DNA from 2 places in the Kribbella sp. NPDC059898 genome. Region 1 is predicted to be linked to the other one. Evidence: riboswitches for the same ligand, from Rfam matches in the RefSeq annotation. Region 1 holds a riboswitch; the other holds the start of a gene.

What was found. Region 1 has a riboswitch for cobalamin ahead of ACFV9C_RS06045 (CbtB-domain containing protein). Riboswitches for the same ligand answer to the same signal wherever they lie in the genome.
Region 2: it holds a riboswitch for cobalamin, as region 1 does, so the genes downstream of both, ACFV9C_RS04950 (ABC transporter substrate-binding protein) here and ACFV9C_RS06045 (CbtB-domain containing protein) in region 1, are expected to answer to the same signal.

Annotation. Positions count from the first base shown of each region.
Region 1 covers NZ_JBHWKR010000002.1:102,660-110,030, forward strand. The annotation lists gene ACFV9C_RS06035 ((2Fe-2S)-binding protein) at 1-130, opposite strand, end outside; gene ACFV9C_RS06040 (CbtA family protein) at 127-927, opposite strand; gene ACFV9C_RS06045 (CbtB-domain containing protein) at 929-1,135, opposite strand; adenosylcobalamin (AdoCbl) riboswitch at 1,185-1,273, opposite strand; gene ACFV9C_RS06050 (methylenetetrahydrofolate reductase) at 1,308-2,228, opposite strand; gene ACFV9C_RS06055 (metal ABC transporter permease) at 2,225-3,046, opposite strand; gene ACFV9C_RS06060 (metal ABC transporter ATP-binding protein) at 3,043-3,834, opposite strand; gene ACFV9C_RS06065 (metal ABC transporter solute-binding protein, Zn/Mn family) at 3,831-4,727, opposite strand; gene ACFV9C_RS06070 (SAM-dependent methyltransferase) at 4,960-5,799, shown strand; gene ACFV9C_RS06075 (Gfo/Idh/MocA family protein) at 5,851-7,014, opposite strand; gene ACFV9C_RS06080 (Gfo/Idh/MocA family protein) at 7,011-7,371, opposite strand, start outside.
Region 2 covers NZ_JBHWKR010000001.1:1,003,837-1,011,207, forward strand. The annotation lists gene ACFV9C_RS04935 (hypothetical protein) at 1-636, opposite strand, end outside; gene ACFV9C_RS04940 (MFS transporter) at 824-2,110, shown strand; gene ACFV9C_RS04945 (hypothetical protein) at 2,124-3,086, shown strand; cobalamin riboswitch at 3,095-3,279, shown strand; gene ACFV9C_RS04950 (ABC transporter substrate-binding protein) at 3,306-4,322, shown strand; gene ACFV9C_RS04955 (FecCD family ABC transporter permease) at 4,319-5,293, shown strand; gene ACFV9C_RS04960 (FecCD family ABC transporter permease) at 5,290-6,237, shown strand; gene ACFV9C_RS04965 (PLP-dependent aminotransferase family protein) at 6,230-7,371, opposite strand, start outside.

The DNA of each region.
Region 1 (7,371 bases):
GATCCGCCAGGATCGCAGGATCGTCAACAATCTCCACGAGCCGGCGCCAGGGCGGATCCGGCGTCGGGTCCACGTGCTGTTCGACGGCGAAGAACGGGCCCAGGGCGGCGATCCGGTCGAGGAGTGTCACACCGCGACCTGGACGGGAGTGCGGAGCAGGCGGTCGGCAAGTGGGCCGAAGACCGCGCCGATCACGCCCCAGAGCAGGACCTGTGCGCCGACGGAGTACAGGCGGAACGCGTACAGGCGGTCCACGTCGAAGCCTGGGTAGACGATCGTCCCGTGGGAGTCGGTCAGCGGCAGCGGGGTCTCGGTCGCGTGCCGGCCGTACTCCTGCACGTTCGCGGCGAGGTGGCCGAGTGATGGCAGGACGGCCATCACGACGCCGATCAGTACGACGTACGCCGCCAGCGCCAGGAGGGTCGCGTTCCAGTTGCCGAAGCGGGGGCGCAGGAGCTTGCCCAGGGCAACGGCACCGATCAGGAAGAGGAGTGAGCAGACGACCATCGCCAGGTACAGGTTGGCGCGGGTCTGGATGGTCTCCTCGTGGCCGATCGCGGGTGGGTTCGCGGGGTACTTCAGGAAGAGTACGAAGTAGAACCCGAGGAAACCGCCCACCGCGACCAGCATCGCGAGCGTGCGCGGGCGGAGGTTGCCGACGCGGCCGAGGCAGATCGTGTACGCGACCGCGAACACGGCACCCATCGCGATCCCGAACAGGATCATGCCGACGCCCAACCCGGCGTTCGCCTGGAGTGTCCGGCTGAACAGGTCTGGCCCGGACGGCTCGTGGGCGGCGTCGCGGCCGGCTTCGTAGTCGATCGCGGCCTGGATCTGCGGTTCGGCGAAGATTCGTGCGAAACCGAACGCGACCAGACCGCCCGCTCCGCCGGCCAGCAGGCCGCGGAGGATCAGTTTGCGCTCCACCTCAGTGGCAGGGGAAGCCGAGGAAGTGCCGCGCGTCGTGCACGAACTCGTGGATGTGCATGTCCTTGCCGAAGATCGAGTACGCGCCCTGGTCGACGCCGATGAAGTAGTACGCCAGGAACGCCAGGAACGCCGTACCGACCAGCCACAGCACGGCCTTCGACACCGGAAGAACAACCGTCGTCGTCGACGCAGACAGATTACTCACGTGAGAGCCTCCTTCAGGGGATCGTGCGTCCCGCTACCAGTGGAGCGTCGTGACGGCGAAGTATCTGACTTACCGGACGTGTCCGGCTCACAGTGGCGCGACCGTGCCGAATTCCCATCGGCTTCCTTGCGCCGTCACTGTCTGGGAGGGTACGGACCTCACCCCCGGCCAGTCAACCGACGAACGTGCGCAGCTCCTTGACCAGCTCGACACTGGCGTCGTTCTCGATCCGCCGGGTCGAGACGCTCTCGACGTTGAACCCGAACGGGATCCCACGGTCCCGGCAGTACGTCGACAAAGTACGGGCGATCCCGACGCAGTGCGCGTACGAGTCCGCGACCGGGTCGCCGGAATGCACCAGCTCGTTACGGAGCCACCGCGGCACCCGGACACCGAGCCAGGCAAGGAACTCCAGCGTCTTCACCGAGCCGCAGATCGACAGCGTGAACACGATCGGCACCGGCTCGACGTTCTCGGCGCGGCACAGGTACAGATAGTCCGACGCCAGGTCCATCGCGGCGCCGACGTCGTAGATGATCTGCGTCACGAAGAACGAGCAACCGCTGCGCTGCTTCCGGAGCAGCCGCTCGTGCTCGTCGAGGCGGGACGAGTGCCGTTCCGGGATCGTCACGCCGCCGAGCGGCAGGGCCGACCCGGAGCGCTGCCACAGGTCGTACGCGGCCGGCAGCGTCGTTCGTACCTCGGCCGCGCTGGTCGGGGCGCCGACCATCACGGTGCCGAGCTGGTCCGAGGGACGCCGTACCCAGGAGTCCAGCTCGGCCGCGGTGTACTTGCCGACCGAGCGGTACACGATCGTCGGCCGGTCCCACCAGGACAGCTGGTCGGCGAGGAAGTCCGCCGGGTCCATCGTCGGGCTGAACGGGAACGGCCGCTCCTCCGGTATCCGCTCCGCCTCGTCGTCGATGTCGTAGAGGATCAGCGCGTCGATGTCGAGCTGCTCGAGCCGCGTCCTCGTCACCGCGGTGAAGCGTTCGAGCGCGTCCGGGGCGATCGACCGGCGGGGCGGCGTCATCCCGTACAGCAACAACTCAGTACCGCGCCCACTCCCCAGCAACGCCGACAGATCGTTCACCGAGCCAGCTTAAAGGAGGACACCAGCCGGCACGCGAGGTAGACGAGGAACGAGATCGTCGTGATGTACGGGCTGATCGGCACCGAACTGCCCGCGGACAAGAGGATTCCGCCGACCGCCGCGGTGACCGCGAAGGCGACGCTGAGCAGCGGTACGACGATCGGCGACGACGAGACCCGGAGCGCCGCGGCGGCCGGGGTGACGAGCAGCGAGAGGACGAGCAGCGCCCCGACGATCTGCACCGAGACCGCGACCGCGAGGCCGAGCAGGATCATGAAGACGATCGACAGTACGCCGACCGGAACGCCCCGCGCGGCCGCGACGTCGGCGTCGGTGCTTGCGAAGAGCAACGGTCTCCACACCAGCACCAGTCCGGCCACGACCAGCACCGAGATCCCGATCAGCGACGTGATCTGCGGGGTGTCGATCGCCACGATCTGCCCGGTCAGCAGGCCGAACTTGTTCGCCGCCCGCCCGTGGTACAGCCCGAGGCACAGGATGCCGAGCCCGAGACCGAACGGCATCAGTACGGCGGTCACCGAGTTCCGGTCCCGCGCCCGCGCGCCCAGTACGCCGATCAGCAGCGCCGCGACCAGCGATCCGGCGAGCGCGCCGGTGACCACGCCGGCGCCGAACAGCAGGCCGGCCGCCGCGCCGGCGAACGACAGCTCGCTGACGCCGTGCACCGCGAACGCCATGTCGCGCATCATCACGAACACCCCGATCAGCCCGCCGACGACGCCGAGCACGACGCAGGCGATGATCGAGTTCCGCAGCAGCGGCAGCAGTTCGGCGTACCCGGAGAAGTCGAAGATCATCGGGCACCGACCGGTTCGTGCTGCTGCTCGGGGATGCCCGCGACCAGGATCCGCCCGTTGTGCCGGATCACCTCGACCCGCGCGTCGTACAGCTCGCTCAGTACCTCGGTGGTCAGCACCTCGTCCGGCGTACCGATCCGGAACCGCTGGTTGGCGATGTACAGCACCCGGTCGACCTTGTCCAGGATCGGGTTGATGTCGTGGGTGACGAACAGTACGCCGAGGTCGAGCCGCCGGCGGGCGTCGTCGACGAGGTCGCTGACCAGCCGTTGATGCGGCAGATCCAGCGACAGCAACGGCTCGTCGCACAGCAGCAACCGCGGGTCGGCCGCCAGCGCCTGGGCGATCCGCAGCCGCTGCTGCTCGCCGCCCGACAGCGACGACAACGGGGTGGACGCGTACGCCTCGGCTCCGACCGACGACAGCAACTGGTTCACCCGCTGCCGGCGCCGCCGCGACGGGATCGGCACGCCCCACCGGTGCCCGTCCAGCCCGAGCGCGACCAGGTCCCGGCCCCGCAGCGGTACGCCGTCATCCGCCGGCCGTTGCTGCGGGATGTACCCGATCCGCCGGTCGCCGCGACGGACCGGCGTACCGAGGAACGTCGCCGTACCGGAGCGGAGCCGGGTCTGCCCGAGGATCGCCTTGAGCAGGCTGGACTTCCCGGACCCGTTGGCGCCCAGTACGGCGATCAGCTCGCCGCTGTGCACCTCCAGGTCGAGGCCGTCCCAGAGCGTCCGGGACCCGAAGCCGAGCGCAGCCTGCTCCAGGGTCAGTACGACGCTCATCGCCCGAGCGCGGCGCCGACCGCGTCGAGGTTCGCGGTCATCCAGCCGATGTAGTCCTTGCCGCTCGGAAGCGTCTCAGTGACCGGCACTACCGGGATGTTGTTCTGCTTGGCGGCGGCGAGCAGCTTGTCGGTCTCCGGACCGCTGGTCTGCTCGTTGTACGCGAGCAGCTTCACCTCATGCTTGCTGTACAGCTCCAGCGTCGCGGCCAGGACCTTCGCAGGTACGTCGCTGCCCTCCTCGATCGCCTCGCTGAACTCGGCGGGCGTCTTGTTCTGCAGGCCGACCGCGTCCAGCAGGTACAGCGGCACCGGCTCGGTGATCGCGACCGGCTGCCCGGCGTACTTCGTCTTGAGCGTCGCCTCCTGCCGCATCAGGCCGTCGATCTTCTGCTTCAGCGCGGTCGCGTTCTGCTGGAACGTCGACGCGTTCGCCGGCGCGGCCTTCGAGTACGCCTGCTGGATCTGGTCGACGACCTTCGCGACCGACGGGAAGTCGTACCAGACGTGCTCGTTGCCGGTCTTGCCGGAGATCGTGACCGCGTTCAGGACCGTCGCGGACGAGTTCTTCGCGGTCTTCAGCATCCGGTCCATGAAGTCGTCGTACCCGCCGCCGTTCTCGATCACGACCGCGGCGCCGGCCAGCGCCGCCTGGTTGCGGGTACTGGCCTCGAACTCGTGCGGGTCGGCGTCCGGGCTGGTGATGATCGAGGCCACCTCGACCTTGTCGCCGCCGACCTGGCCGGCGAGGTCACCCCAGACGTCGGTCGACGCGACCACCTTGACCTTCCCGGCGGACGAATCGACGGCCGCCTGGTCCCCGGACGAACAGGCACTGGTTCCGAGGGCGAGAGCGGCGGCAAGAGCAGGCAGAACGAGCAGTCTGCGGTTCACGGTACGACCAACCTTCGAGCGGAATGAAATGACAATCGTTATCATTATCGCATCTCGTGCCGGACCGCCAGCCGGCCGGGTGCAAAACTTCCGTCAAGGGCGCTCGCGAGGCACGCCGAGCACTGTGGGTGTGACGCCTGACCGGAGTAGGGTTCTGCTGCCGGTGTCACGGTGAGTTGTGCGCCGGTTACGATGAATTCCAGTTCTGAACCGCACCGCGAATGGGATGTTCATGGCCGAATCGCACGACGCCGAACCGGGGATGTACGACCAGCTGAATCTGGACAAGCCGCACCCTGCCCGGGTGTACGACTACTTCCTCGGCGGGAAGGACAACTTCGCCGCCGACCGGCAGGCCGCGGAACACCTGCTCCAGGCGTTCCCGGGGTTCCGGACCGCCGCCCAGTCGAACCGGATGTGGATGCACCGGGCCGCGCGCTACGCCGCCGAGCAAGGCATCACGCAGTTCCTCGACATCGGCACCGGCATCCCCACCGAGCCGAACCTGCACGAGGTGGTCCAGGAGATCATCCCGTCGGCGCACGTGGTGTACGCCGACAACGACCCGATCGTGCTCGCCCACTCGCGCGCTCTGCTGGTCAGCAAGCCGGAAGGCAAGACGGCCTACCTCGAGGCCGACGTCACCGACCCGCAGGCGATCCTGGCCTCCGACGAGGTCAAGGAGCTGATCGACTTCACGAAGCCGGTCGCGCTCAGCATCGTCGGCGTCTTCCACTACCTGCCCGACCACCTGAAGCCGTACGACCTGGTCAGCCAACTGGTCGCGCCGCTCGCGCCGGGCTCGCTGCTGATCTTCTCGCACTGCACCCCGGACTTCGCGCCGGAGCTGTGGGAGCGCGCGATGGTCGTCTACAAGGCCGACGGCGGCGAGGCCCAGGTCCGCAGCAAGGAAGAGGTGACCCGCTTCTTCGAGGGCACCGAGCTGGTCGAGCCCGGCGTCGTGTCGCCGTTCCGCTGGTTCCCGGACGACGAGACCCAGGAGTACGTCGACCGCGGCGAGTTCACCGACATCATGTGCAGCCTCTGGGTCGGCGTCGGCCGCAAGCCCTGACCCCGGCCGGGCTGACGGCAGCCTAGGACGCTGCCGTCAGCCGCTCAGCCGTCAGGGCCGGAAGGCCTCGACGATCTCGTCCTTGCCGAACCCGCCGTGCAGCATGCCGTAGAACCGGTGGTCCGGGGTCAGGTCCGTACGGCGGACCCGGGTGCCGGTGATCGCCGACGCGTACAGCGCGGTGACGAACTCCATCGTCGGCCGCGTACTGGCCAGCGACGTATCGTGCGGACGTCCCGCCAGCAGGTCGTCGACCAGGTGGCCGATCTGCGCCTCGTGGTTGCTCGGGACGTCGGCACCCGCCGACGCCGCCCACGGATCGGCAGCGACCCCGGCCTCAGCGGACTCGGCCTTGCGGACACCCGGGTCCAGCCCGAGGGTGGCCGCCTTCGCCGCGTCCGGCGCCGGATGGAACGTCCAGTCCTTGTCGGAGTACCCGTAGACGTGGTTCACCTCGAGCGTGCCGCCGGCCGTGTCGATCCGGATCCGGCTCAGCTCCCGCGGCGACAGCAGGCTGTTGATCACGGTCGCCACCGCCCCGCTCTCGAACACCACCGACGCCATCGACACGTCCTCGAACTCGACCGGCCGGTCGAGCCGTACGGCGGTGGCGTCGATCGACTTCCACGGCCCGAGCAGATGCAGCAGCAGGTCGATCTGGTGGATGCCGTGACCGAGCGTCGGGCCGCCACCCTCCCCGATCCAGGTACCGCGCCACTCCGGGTCGAAGTAGCTGACCGGCCGGAACCACAGCGTTTCGCAGACCGCGACCAGCGGCCGGCCGAGCGCGCCGCGGGCGAGCAGGTCGTGGGCCCGGATCGCGCCGGAGCCGTGCCGGTGCTGGAACACCACCGACGCCGATCCGGCACTCGCCGCCTCGACCTTGGCGACGTGGTCCAGCTCCTCCAGGCTCAGTACCGGCGGCTTCTCCAGCAGCACCGACCGGTCCGCGGCCAGCGCCTCGGCCGCGAGCTCGCCGTGGCTCTCCGGCGGGGTCGCGATCGAGATCAGGTCCGGCTCCTCGGCCGCCAGCAGCTCGGTCAGGCTGCCGTACGGGCGCCCGCCGAACCGGTCGGCCAGCGTCCGTGCCTTCTCCTCGTGGATGTCCGCCGTACCGACGAGCTCCGTCCGGCCTGTGCTCGCGTAGGCCTCAGCGTGCCGGCGGCTGATGTTGCCGCACCCGACGATCGCGACCTTCAGGACGCCGTCCGTCATCGGGCGGCTCCGCGCAGCACGGCGTTCTCCTGGGCGACCAGCGCGAGCCGGGTCGCCTCGAACGTGTGCTCCTGCGGTGCGGCCGTCGTGGTCCGCTCCCGGACGTCATGGATCAGGTCCTCGTAGTACGAGGTCTTGACGTCCGAGCAGTCGATGTACTGCGTACCCTCCTGGTTCGCCAGGAACAGGTGGTTGCCGCCCTCGCGGCCCTCGATGTCGATGTACTTGCGGAGCTCGATGTAGCCGTCGGTGCCGAGGATGATCAGCCGGCCGTCACCCCAGGTCGGCAGCCCGGCCGGTGTGTACCAGTCGACCCGGATGTAGCCCTGGGCGTGCTCGCTGCGGAGCAGCATCTCG
Region 2 (7,371 bases), on a different contig from region 1:
GAACGCGCCCTTGCTGACCGTCTTGGTGCTCCAGATCGGCGTCTTGCCGTACTTCACGATCACCAGGTTGCCGTCGGCCTGCATCTGCGCCCGGTACACCCGGTTCTGCGAGTACAGCGCGACCGGGTTGCTCAGGACGCGGCCCGGGTACAGGTTGACCATCACCATGTAGCGGGACCAGACGGCCTTGCGGCGGATGTTGTAGAGGACCAGGTTCGAGTCGTTCTGGACGTTCAGGATCGCGCCGGTGCTGCCGGCGGTTCCGCTGGCCCAGACCGTCGTACGGCCGGAGATGACGACCAGGTTGCCGTCGGGCCGCATCATCAGCGTGGACGACTTGCGGTTGGTCATGGTCGCCCAGATCGGGGTCCGACCCTTGACCAGCACAGCGTTGCCGTCGGTCTGCATGACCAGCGTGTAGACCTTGTTGAGCGAGCGGAGGTACTGGCCGGGCTTCAGGTACTGGCCCGGGCGCAGCAGCCCTCCCGACGGTGTGGTGGCGGTGACAGCGGTGGCAGCCGTCTGCGACGCGGGGGCGGCGTGCGCGGCCGACGGAACAAGCAGGGTGGCACCGGCCGCCGCACCGACGGCGAGGCCGGCGAGCAGGCGGGTGCCGACCGACTTGATCGAGATCATGCGGTTGTTCTCCGATTCCCGAGGATGGCCGGGATCTTTCCCGGCCGCCGAGATTGACGCCGTGGGCAACCAATCGGTTGTCACGCTAGGACGGCTGCGGGTCGCACCCGGGCCCTTTCGACGGTGGTGGAAAGGCTGGCGGTTAATCAGGTTCGTCTGGGGCGGTCGGACCTGTCACCATGTTCCGGTGGCAGCAAGTCTTCGCTCGCGGCTGGCCCGGTTGCGTGTCGATCTGACCCCGTGGCGTGGTTCCCGCGATTTCCGCGTCCTGCTGGTCGCCGGCTCGGTCTTCTTCCTCGGCGGCATGGTCGGGTACGTCGCGCTGCCGTACCAGCTGTACCAACTCACCGGCTCGAACTTCGCGGTCGGCGCGATGGGCCTGGTGACGATCGCCCCGCTGGTGGTCTTCGGCCTGTACGGCGGTGCGCTCGCGGACCACGTGGAACGCCGGAAACTGCTGGTCGGCACCGGGATCGCGCAGGTCGTGATCTCCGCGCTGATGGTGACGAACACGCTGCTCGCGCATCCGCAGGTCTGGCTGATCTACGTCTGCGGCGCGCTGAACGCGGTCGCCTCCTCCCTGCAGCGCCCGAGCCGGGAGGCCCTGCTGCCGCGGGTGGTGAAGCACGAGGAGATCCCGGCCGCGGTCGCGTTGAGCTCGCTGACCTCGCAGATCGGGCAGCTCGCCGGCCCGGCGCTGGGCGGCGTACTGGTCGGATCCGTGGGCGTGACCTGGGCGTTCTCGGTCGAGCTGGCCGGGATCGTGTTCGCGACGCTGCTGTACGCCCGGCTCGGGTCGTACCGGTCGAAGGAGCACACCACGGCGCCGAGTCTGCGGGCGATCGGCGGCGGGATCGTGTACGCGTTCCGCCGCAAGGACCTGCTGGCGACGTACCTGGTGGACATGGTCGGGATGTTCCTGGCGATGCCGATCGTGCTGTTCCCGGCGTTCGCGACCGACGTACTGAAGGAGCCGAGGCTGCTCGGGCTGCTGTACAGCGCGGAGGCGATCGGGGCGATGTGTGCCTCGCTCACCAGCGGCTGGGCGAAACACGTCCACCACCAGGGGCGGGCCGTCGTGCTCGCGACGATGGGCTGGGGCGCCGCGGTCGGGATCGCCGGGCTGGCGCCGAACATCTGGTTCGCGATCGGGTTCTTCGCGCTGGCCGGCGCCTGCGACATGGTGTCGGTGCTGTTCCGCTCGGTGATCTGGAACCAGACCATCCCGGACGAGATGCGCGGCCGGCTGGCCGGGATCGAGATGCTCGGGTACTCGCTCGGCCCGCTCGGCGGTCAGGCCCGCTCCGGCCTGGTCGCCGACCTCACCACGGTCCGGACCGCGATCGTCAGCGGCGGCGTCCTGTGCGTCGCCGGCGTGCTCGCGACCTCGGTCTGGCTGCGCGAGTTCTGGCGGTACGACGCCCGCACCGACGAACACGCCGTCCGCGAAAGGCAACTCCGCGCCGCCGGTTAGAGTCTCAGTCATCATGCGTACCCTGATCGCCGCCGGGCTGGCCGTCGTACTGCTTGCGGGGTGTGGGGGTCATGGGCAGGAGACCGCGCCGAGTGTGCCGCCGCTGGTGTCGGTGAGCGGGTTCGACACCCCGTCCGCGACGCCCTCGGACACGCCGTCACCGACCGCGTCGGCGACGCCTGTCGAGACGCTGTGCACCTCGATCGACGAGACGTTGGTCCGGACCACGCTGGCCGTGCCGGTGGTGAAGATCGTGCGCCAGAACCCGCCGGCCGAGATCGACATCCCGTCGTACGACGTCTGCCAGCTGAGCCTGAGTACCGCGCCGGACGGCCCGGTGCTGCGGATCGGGGTCTCGGTGCTGCAGGCAACCGCCGCGACGCTGGCGGCGGCGCGGAAGACGTACGCCGCGCACGGGCGGGAGCCGGCCGTGACCGCGAACGTCGGCGACGGCGGGTACGGGACGAGCCAGTTCCTGGTGTTCCTGCTCGACGGCCGGCTGTACAAGCTCTCCGGTCCGCAGGCCACGCTCGCGAAGTACGTCGTCCTCGGGCAGGAGGTCGCCCGGCAGGCGCCGGGGCTGCAGGCGCCCGCGCTCGAGATCACCCGGCCGGAGTGCGATCGCGGATCGGACGCGGCCGAGCAGGTGCTGGGCGTACCGGCGACGGCCCGCCGCGACGGCGAGACCCTCGTCGGCGACCCGGTGTGCGGCTGGATCACCGCCACCCGCGTGCTGTACTCCTCGGTCCGCCGGGAGCCGGACGCGAAGGCGTTGATGGCCCCGCTCCGGAACGCCTCCACCTCGCAGTCGATCCCGCTCGGCGACGAGGGGTACATCGACACCGCGACCGGCCGGACCACGATCCGGGTCGGCGACGACAAGCTGGTCGACCTGGTCCCGCTGCCGGCCCGCGCGGTCAACCCGGACCTGATGACCCAGTTCGCGCTCGCCCTTTCGTCGCTCTACACGCACTGACCCGGGTGCTATGGTGACCGCGCCGTGGTGTTCGGGAAGCCGGTGAAGTACCGGCGCGGCCCTCGCCACTGTGATCGGGATGTGCACCTGTCGTACCCGTAAGGGGACCACTGGCCGCGTGCGGCTGGGAAGGTCAGACCGGTGGACGTGGTACCCGTCAGCCAGGAGACCGGCCACGGCGCTGACCCGTCCACGAGGTGCTGGAGGAGCGGTCCACTCATGGCCGTCGTACGTGTGCTTGCTGTCGCCCTGTCCTTGACCCTGCTGGCCGGCTGCGCGCCGTCCGCCGCGGAGAGTCCCGGGGCCACCACGGTGAAGAACTGCGGGATCGACGTGTCCGTCGACGGGCCGCCGAAGCGGGTGTTCGCGGCGTACCAGCCCGCGATCGAGCTGGCCCACGCGCTGGGTATCTCGGACCGCCTGGTCGGTACGGCGTACCTCGACTCCCAGGTGCTGCCGGAGTACGCCGCCGCGCAGTCGAAGGCGAAGTACTTCAAGAACCTGCCGAGCCGCGAGGAACTGCTCAGCCTGCACCCGGACTTCGTACTGTCCGGGTTCAACGACGTGTTCAGCGCCGTCGGGAGCGACGCGAGTTTCGGCAGCCGCAAGAGCCTCGCCGACCTCGGCGTACAGACTTGGATCTTCAGCCCGCTCTGCCCGACCGCGGACGGCAACGGCGACGAGGCGATCGACCCGGCGACGGTCTCGATGGACAACGTGTACGCCGACCTGCGCGACCTCGGCCGGCTGTTCGGCGTCGAGGACCGCGCCGAGCAGGTGATCGCCGACCAGCAGAAGCGGATCGCCGCGGTCGCGGCCGCCGTGAAGGATGCGCCGCGCCCGACGGTGGCGATCGTCCGCCCGGGCCTGGAAGGCGGCGGGATGACCGTGTCCGGCGGTCCGGACTTCGGTACGGTGCTGATCCGGCAGGCGGGCGGCGTGAACGCGTTCGCCGACCTGACCTCGAAGCGGAACGTGAAGATCAGCGTCGAGGAGTTCATCAAGCGGGACCCCGACTACGTGCTGATCAGCGGGTGCTGCGACGCGTCGCTGACACCCGCGGCCTCGCAGCCGGGCGTTCGGAAGATCCTCGCCAATCCGGCGTTCGCGAACCTGAAGGCAGTGCGTTCCCAGCACGTCGTGCCGTGGCTGTTCGCGAACCATTCCGCCGGCGTCCGCGGCGCCTACACCACCGAGAACCTCGGCCACATCCTGCACCCCGACCTGGTCAAGTGAAGCGCGCGGCCGGTCTGGTCGCGGTGCTGGCGGTCGTCGTCGTGCTGTCCTTGTGCGTCGGCGACCGCTGGATCGGGCCCGGCGCTGTGTACCGGGCGCTGGCGGACTTCAGCGGCAGCGACGGCGACCGCGTGGTCCGGTACCTGCGGTTGCCGCGGACCGTCGCAGGCGTGCTGGTCGGCGCCGCGCTCGGGCTGTCCGGCGCGGTGATGCAGGGCGTCACCCGGAACCCGTTGGCCGACCCCGGGATCCTCGGCGTGAACGCCGGTGCCGCGGTCGCGGTCGTGGCGGCGATCGGCCTGTTCGGCATCCACAGCCTGACCGGGTACGTCTGGTTCGCGATGGGCGGGGCGCTGGTGGCCACGGTGGCTGTCTATCTGGTCGGCGCGGTCGGCGGTACGACGCCCGTGAAGCTCGCGCTGGCCGGTGCGGCGATCTCCGCGCTGCTCGGCTCGATCACGTCGGCGGCGACGCTGGTGGATCTGTCGACGCTGAACGAGTACCGCTTCTGGGTGGTCGGTTCGCTGTCGCTGGCCGACCAGCGGGTGGTCGCCCAGGCCGTGCCGTTCGTTGCTGTCGGCATCGTTCTTGCGCTGGTGCTGGGGCGATCGTTGAACCAGCTCGCACTGGGCGACGACCTAGCGCAGGCGCTCGGCACGCGGGTGCTCCTGGTCCGCGTACTGTCCGGTCTCGCGGTGGTGGTGCTGGCCGGTACGGCGACCGCGATCGCGGGGCCGATCGGCTTCCTCGGGCTCGCCGTACCGCATGTCGCCCGGTTGGTCGTCGGACCGGACCAGCGCCGGATCCTGCCGTGCTCGATGCTGCTCGCGCCTGTCGTACTGCTGCTCGCGGATATCGTCGGGCGGGTCGTCGTACGTCCGGCGGAACTGCAGGTCGGGATCGTCACCGCGCTGATCGGTGCGCCGCTGTTCATCGGGTTGGTCCGGCGCCGACGAATGGCCGCGTTGTGAGAGCGGGCCTCGTCGCGTCGGTGCTGACCGTCCTCGTGGGCGCGTATGCCCTGACCCGCGGCGACTACACGCTGTCGATCGCCGAGGTACTGCGGACTCTGTCCGGGCACGGCACTTTGATCACGTACGACGTGGTCGTCAACAACCGGCTGCCCCGGGTGCTGACCGGGATCGGCGTCGGGGCGGCGTTCGCGATCTCCGGCGCGATCTTCCAGCGGCTCGCCCGGAACCCGCTGGTCAGTCCGGATCTGATCGGCGTGAACGCCGGCGCCGCGCTGGCCGCCGTACTGATCATCACCGTCATCGGCAGCGGGTGGATCCCGCTCGGGGCGCTGCTCGGGTCGTTGCTGGCGGCAATCAGTGTGTATTTGCTGGCGTACCGGAACGGGATGTCGGGGAATCGGCTCGTGCTGGTCGGTGTCGGGGTGACGGCGATTGTCGGGTCGTTGACGGCGTACCTGCTGACGCTGGCGGACATCTACACGGCGAAGAGCGCGTCGATGTGGCTGGCCGGGAGTCTTGCGGGGCGGTCGTGGACGCACGTCGTACTGATTGGGGCCACACTCGCGGTGGGGGTGCCGGCGGCCGTGGTGCTGACGCGGCAGTTGCGGTTGCTCGAGCTCGGCGACGACGTGGCGCGGGCGCTCGGCGGGCGGGTCGAGTTGGCGCGCGGGGCGTTGATCGCGCTCGGGGTGGGGCTCGCGGCGTTCGCGACGGCGGCGGCCGGGCCGGTGGGGTTCGTGGCGTTGGTGGCGCCGCAGTTGGCTCGGCGGTTGGTTCGGCGGCCCGGGCTGGTGGTGCCGGGGGCGATCGGGGCGTTGCTGGTGGTTTCGTCGGATCTGCTGGCGCGGACGGTGGTCGCGCCGACGGTGCTTCCGGTGGGGGTGGTGACCGCGTTCATGGGTGCGCCGTACCTGCTGTATCTGCTGACGCGTCCTAGCTGACCTTCGCGATGGTGGCGATCGCGTCGGCGATCTCTGTCGGGGTGCGGGCGGCGTACCCGAGGACCAGGCCGGGGGCGTGCGGGAGTTGGCAGTGCCAGGAGAGCGGGTGACACTTGACGCCCGCGTCCAGGGCGGCCGCGGCGAGGGCGACGTCGTCCGCCTCGTCGAAGGTGATCGTCAGGTGCAGGCCGGCGGCGGCGCCGTGGATGGTTGCTGTCGGCAAATGAGTGCGAATGGCGGCGACCATCGCGTCGCGGCGGGTGCGGTGCCGGCGGCGGAGCAGACGGAGCTGGCGTTCGAGTTCGCCGGACTCCATCAGGTGCGCGAGGGTGAGCTGGGGGAGGGCGGCGTTGCCGAGGTCGGCGAGGCGTTTGCGGGCGATCACTTCCTCCTTGTACTGCGGGGGCGCCAGCATCCAGCCGATCCGCAGGGCGGGCGCGAGCAGCTTGGAGACGCTGCCGACGTAGAACACCTGCTCGGGCAGCATCGCGCGGAGCGCCGGGACCGGCGGGCGGTCGTAGCGGTGTTCGGCGTCGTAGTCGTCTTCGAGGATCAGGCCGCCGTTCGTGGCCCATTGGACGAGTTCGCGGCGGCGTTCGCCGTCGAGGACCACGCCGGTCGGGAAGTGGTGCGCCGGGGTTGCCATCACCACGGCGGCTTCGGACTTGCGCAGTACGTCGACCTGGAGGCCGCGGTCGTCGACGGGGATGGGTGGGGTGCGCATGCCCCAGTTCTGCAGGTGTTGCCGGGAGCCGAGTGAGCCGGGGTCCTCGACGGCGACCTCGTGGATGCCGTGCCGGTCGAGCAGCTGCGCGACGATCGCGATCGCCTGCGCGACACCCGCGACGACGATGACGTCCTCCGGGTCGGCCGCGATCCCCCGGTACTGCGCCAACCACCCCGCCACCGCCCGCCGGAGCACCGGCGTCCCGGCCGGATCGCCGTACCCGAACTCCGCCGCCCCCAGCTCGCCCAGCACCGCCCGCTCCGCCCGCAACCAGGCCCCCCGCGGAAACGCCGCCAAGTCCGGCACCCCCGGCGTCAAATCCACCCGAGCCGGCGCGGCCCGGAGCGCGTCGAAGATCTCGGGGTTGTCGGCCGAACGACAGGAGGTGTCGGTCGATTCGGCCCATT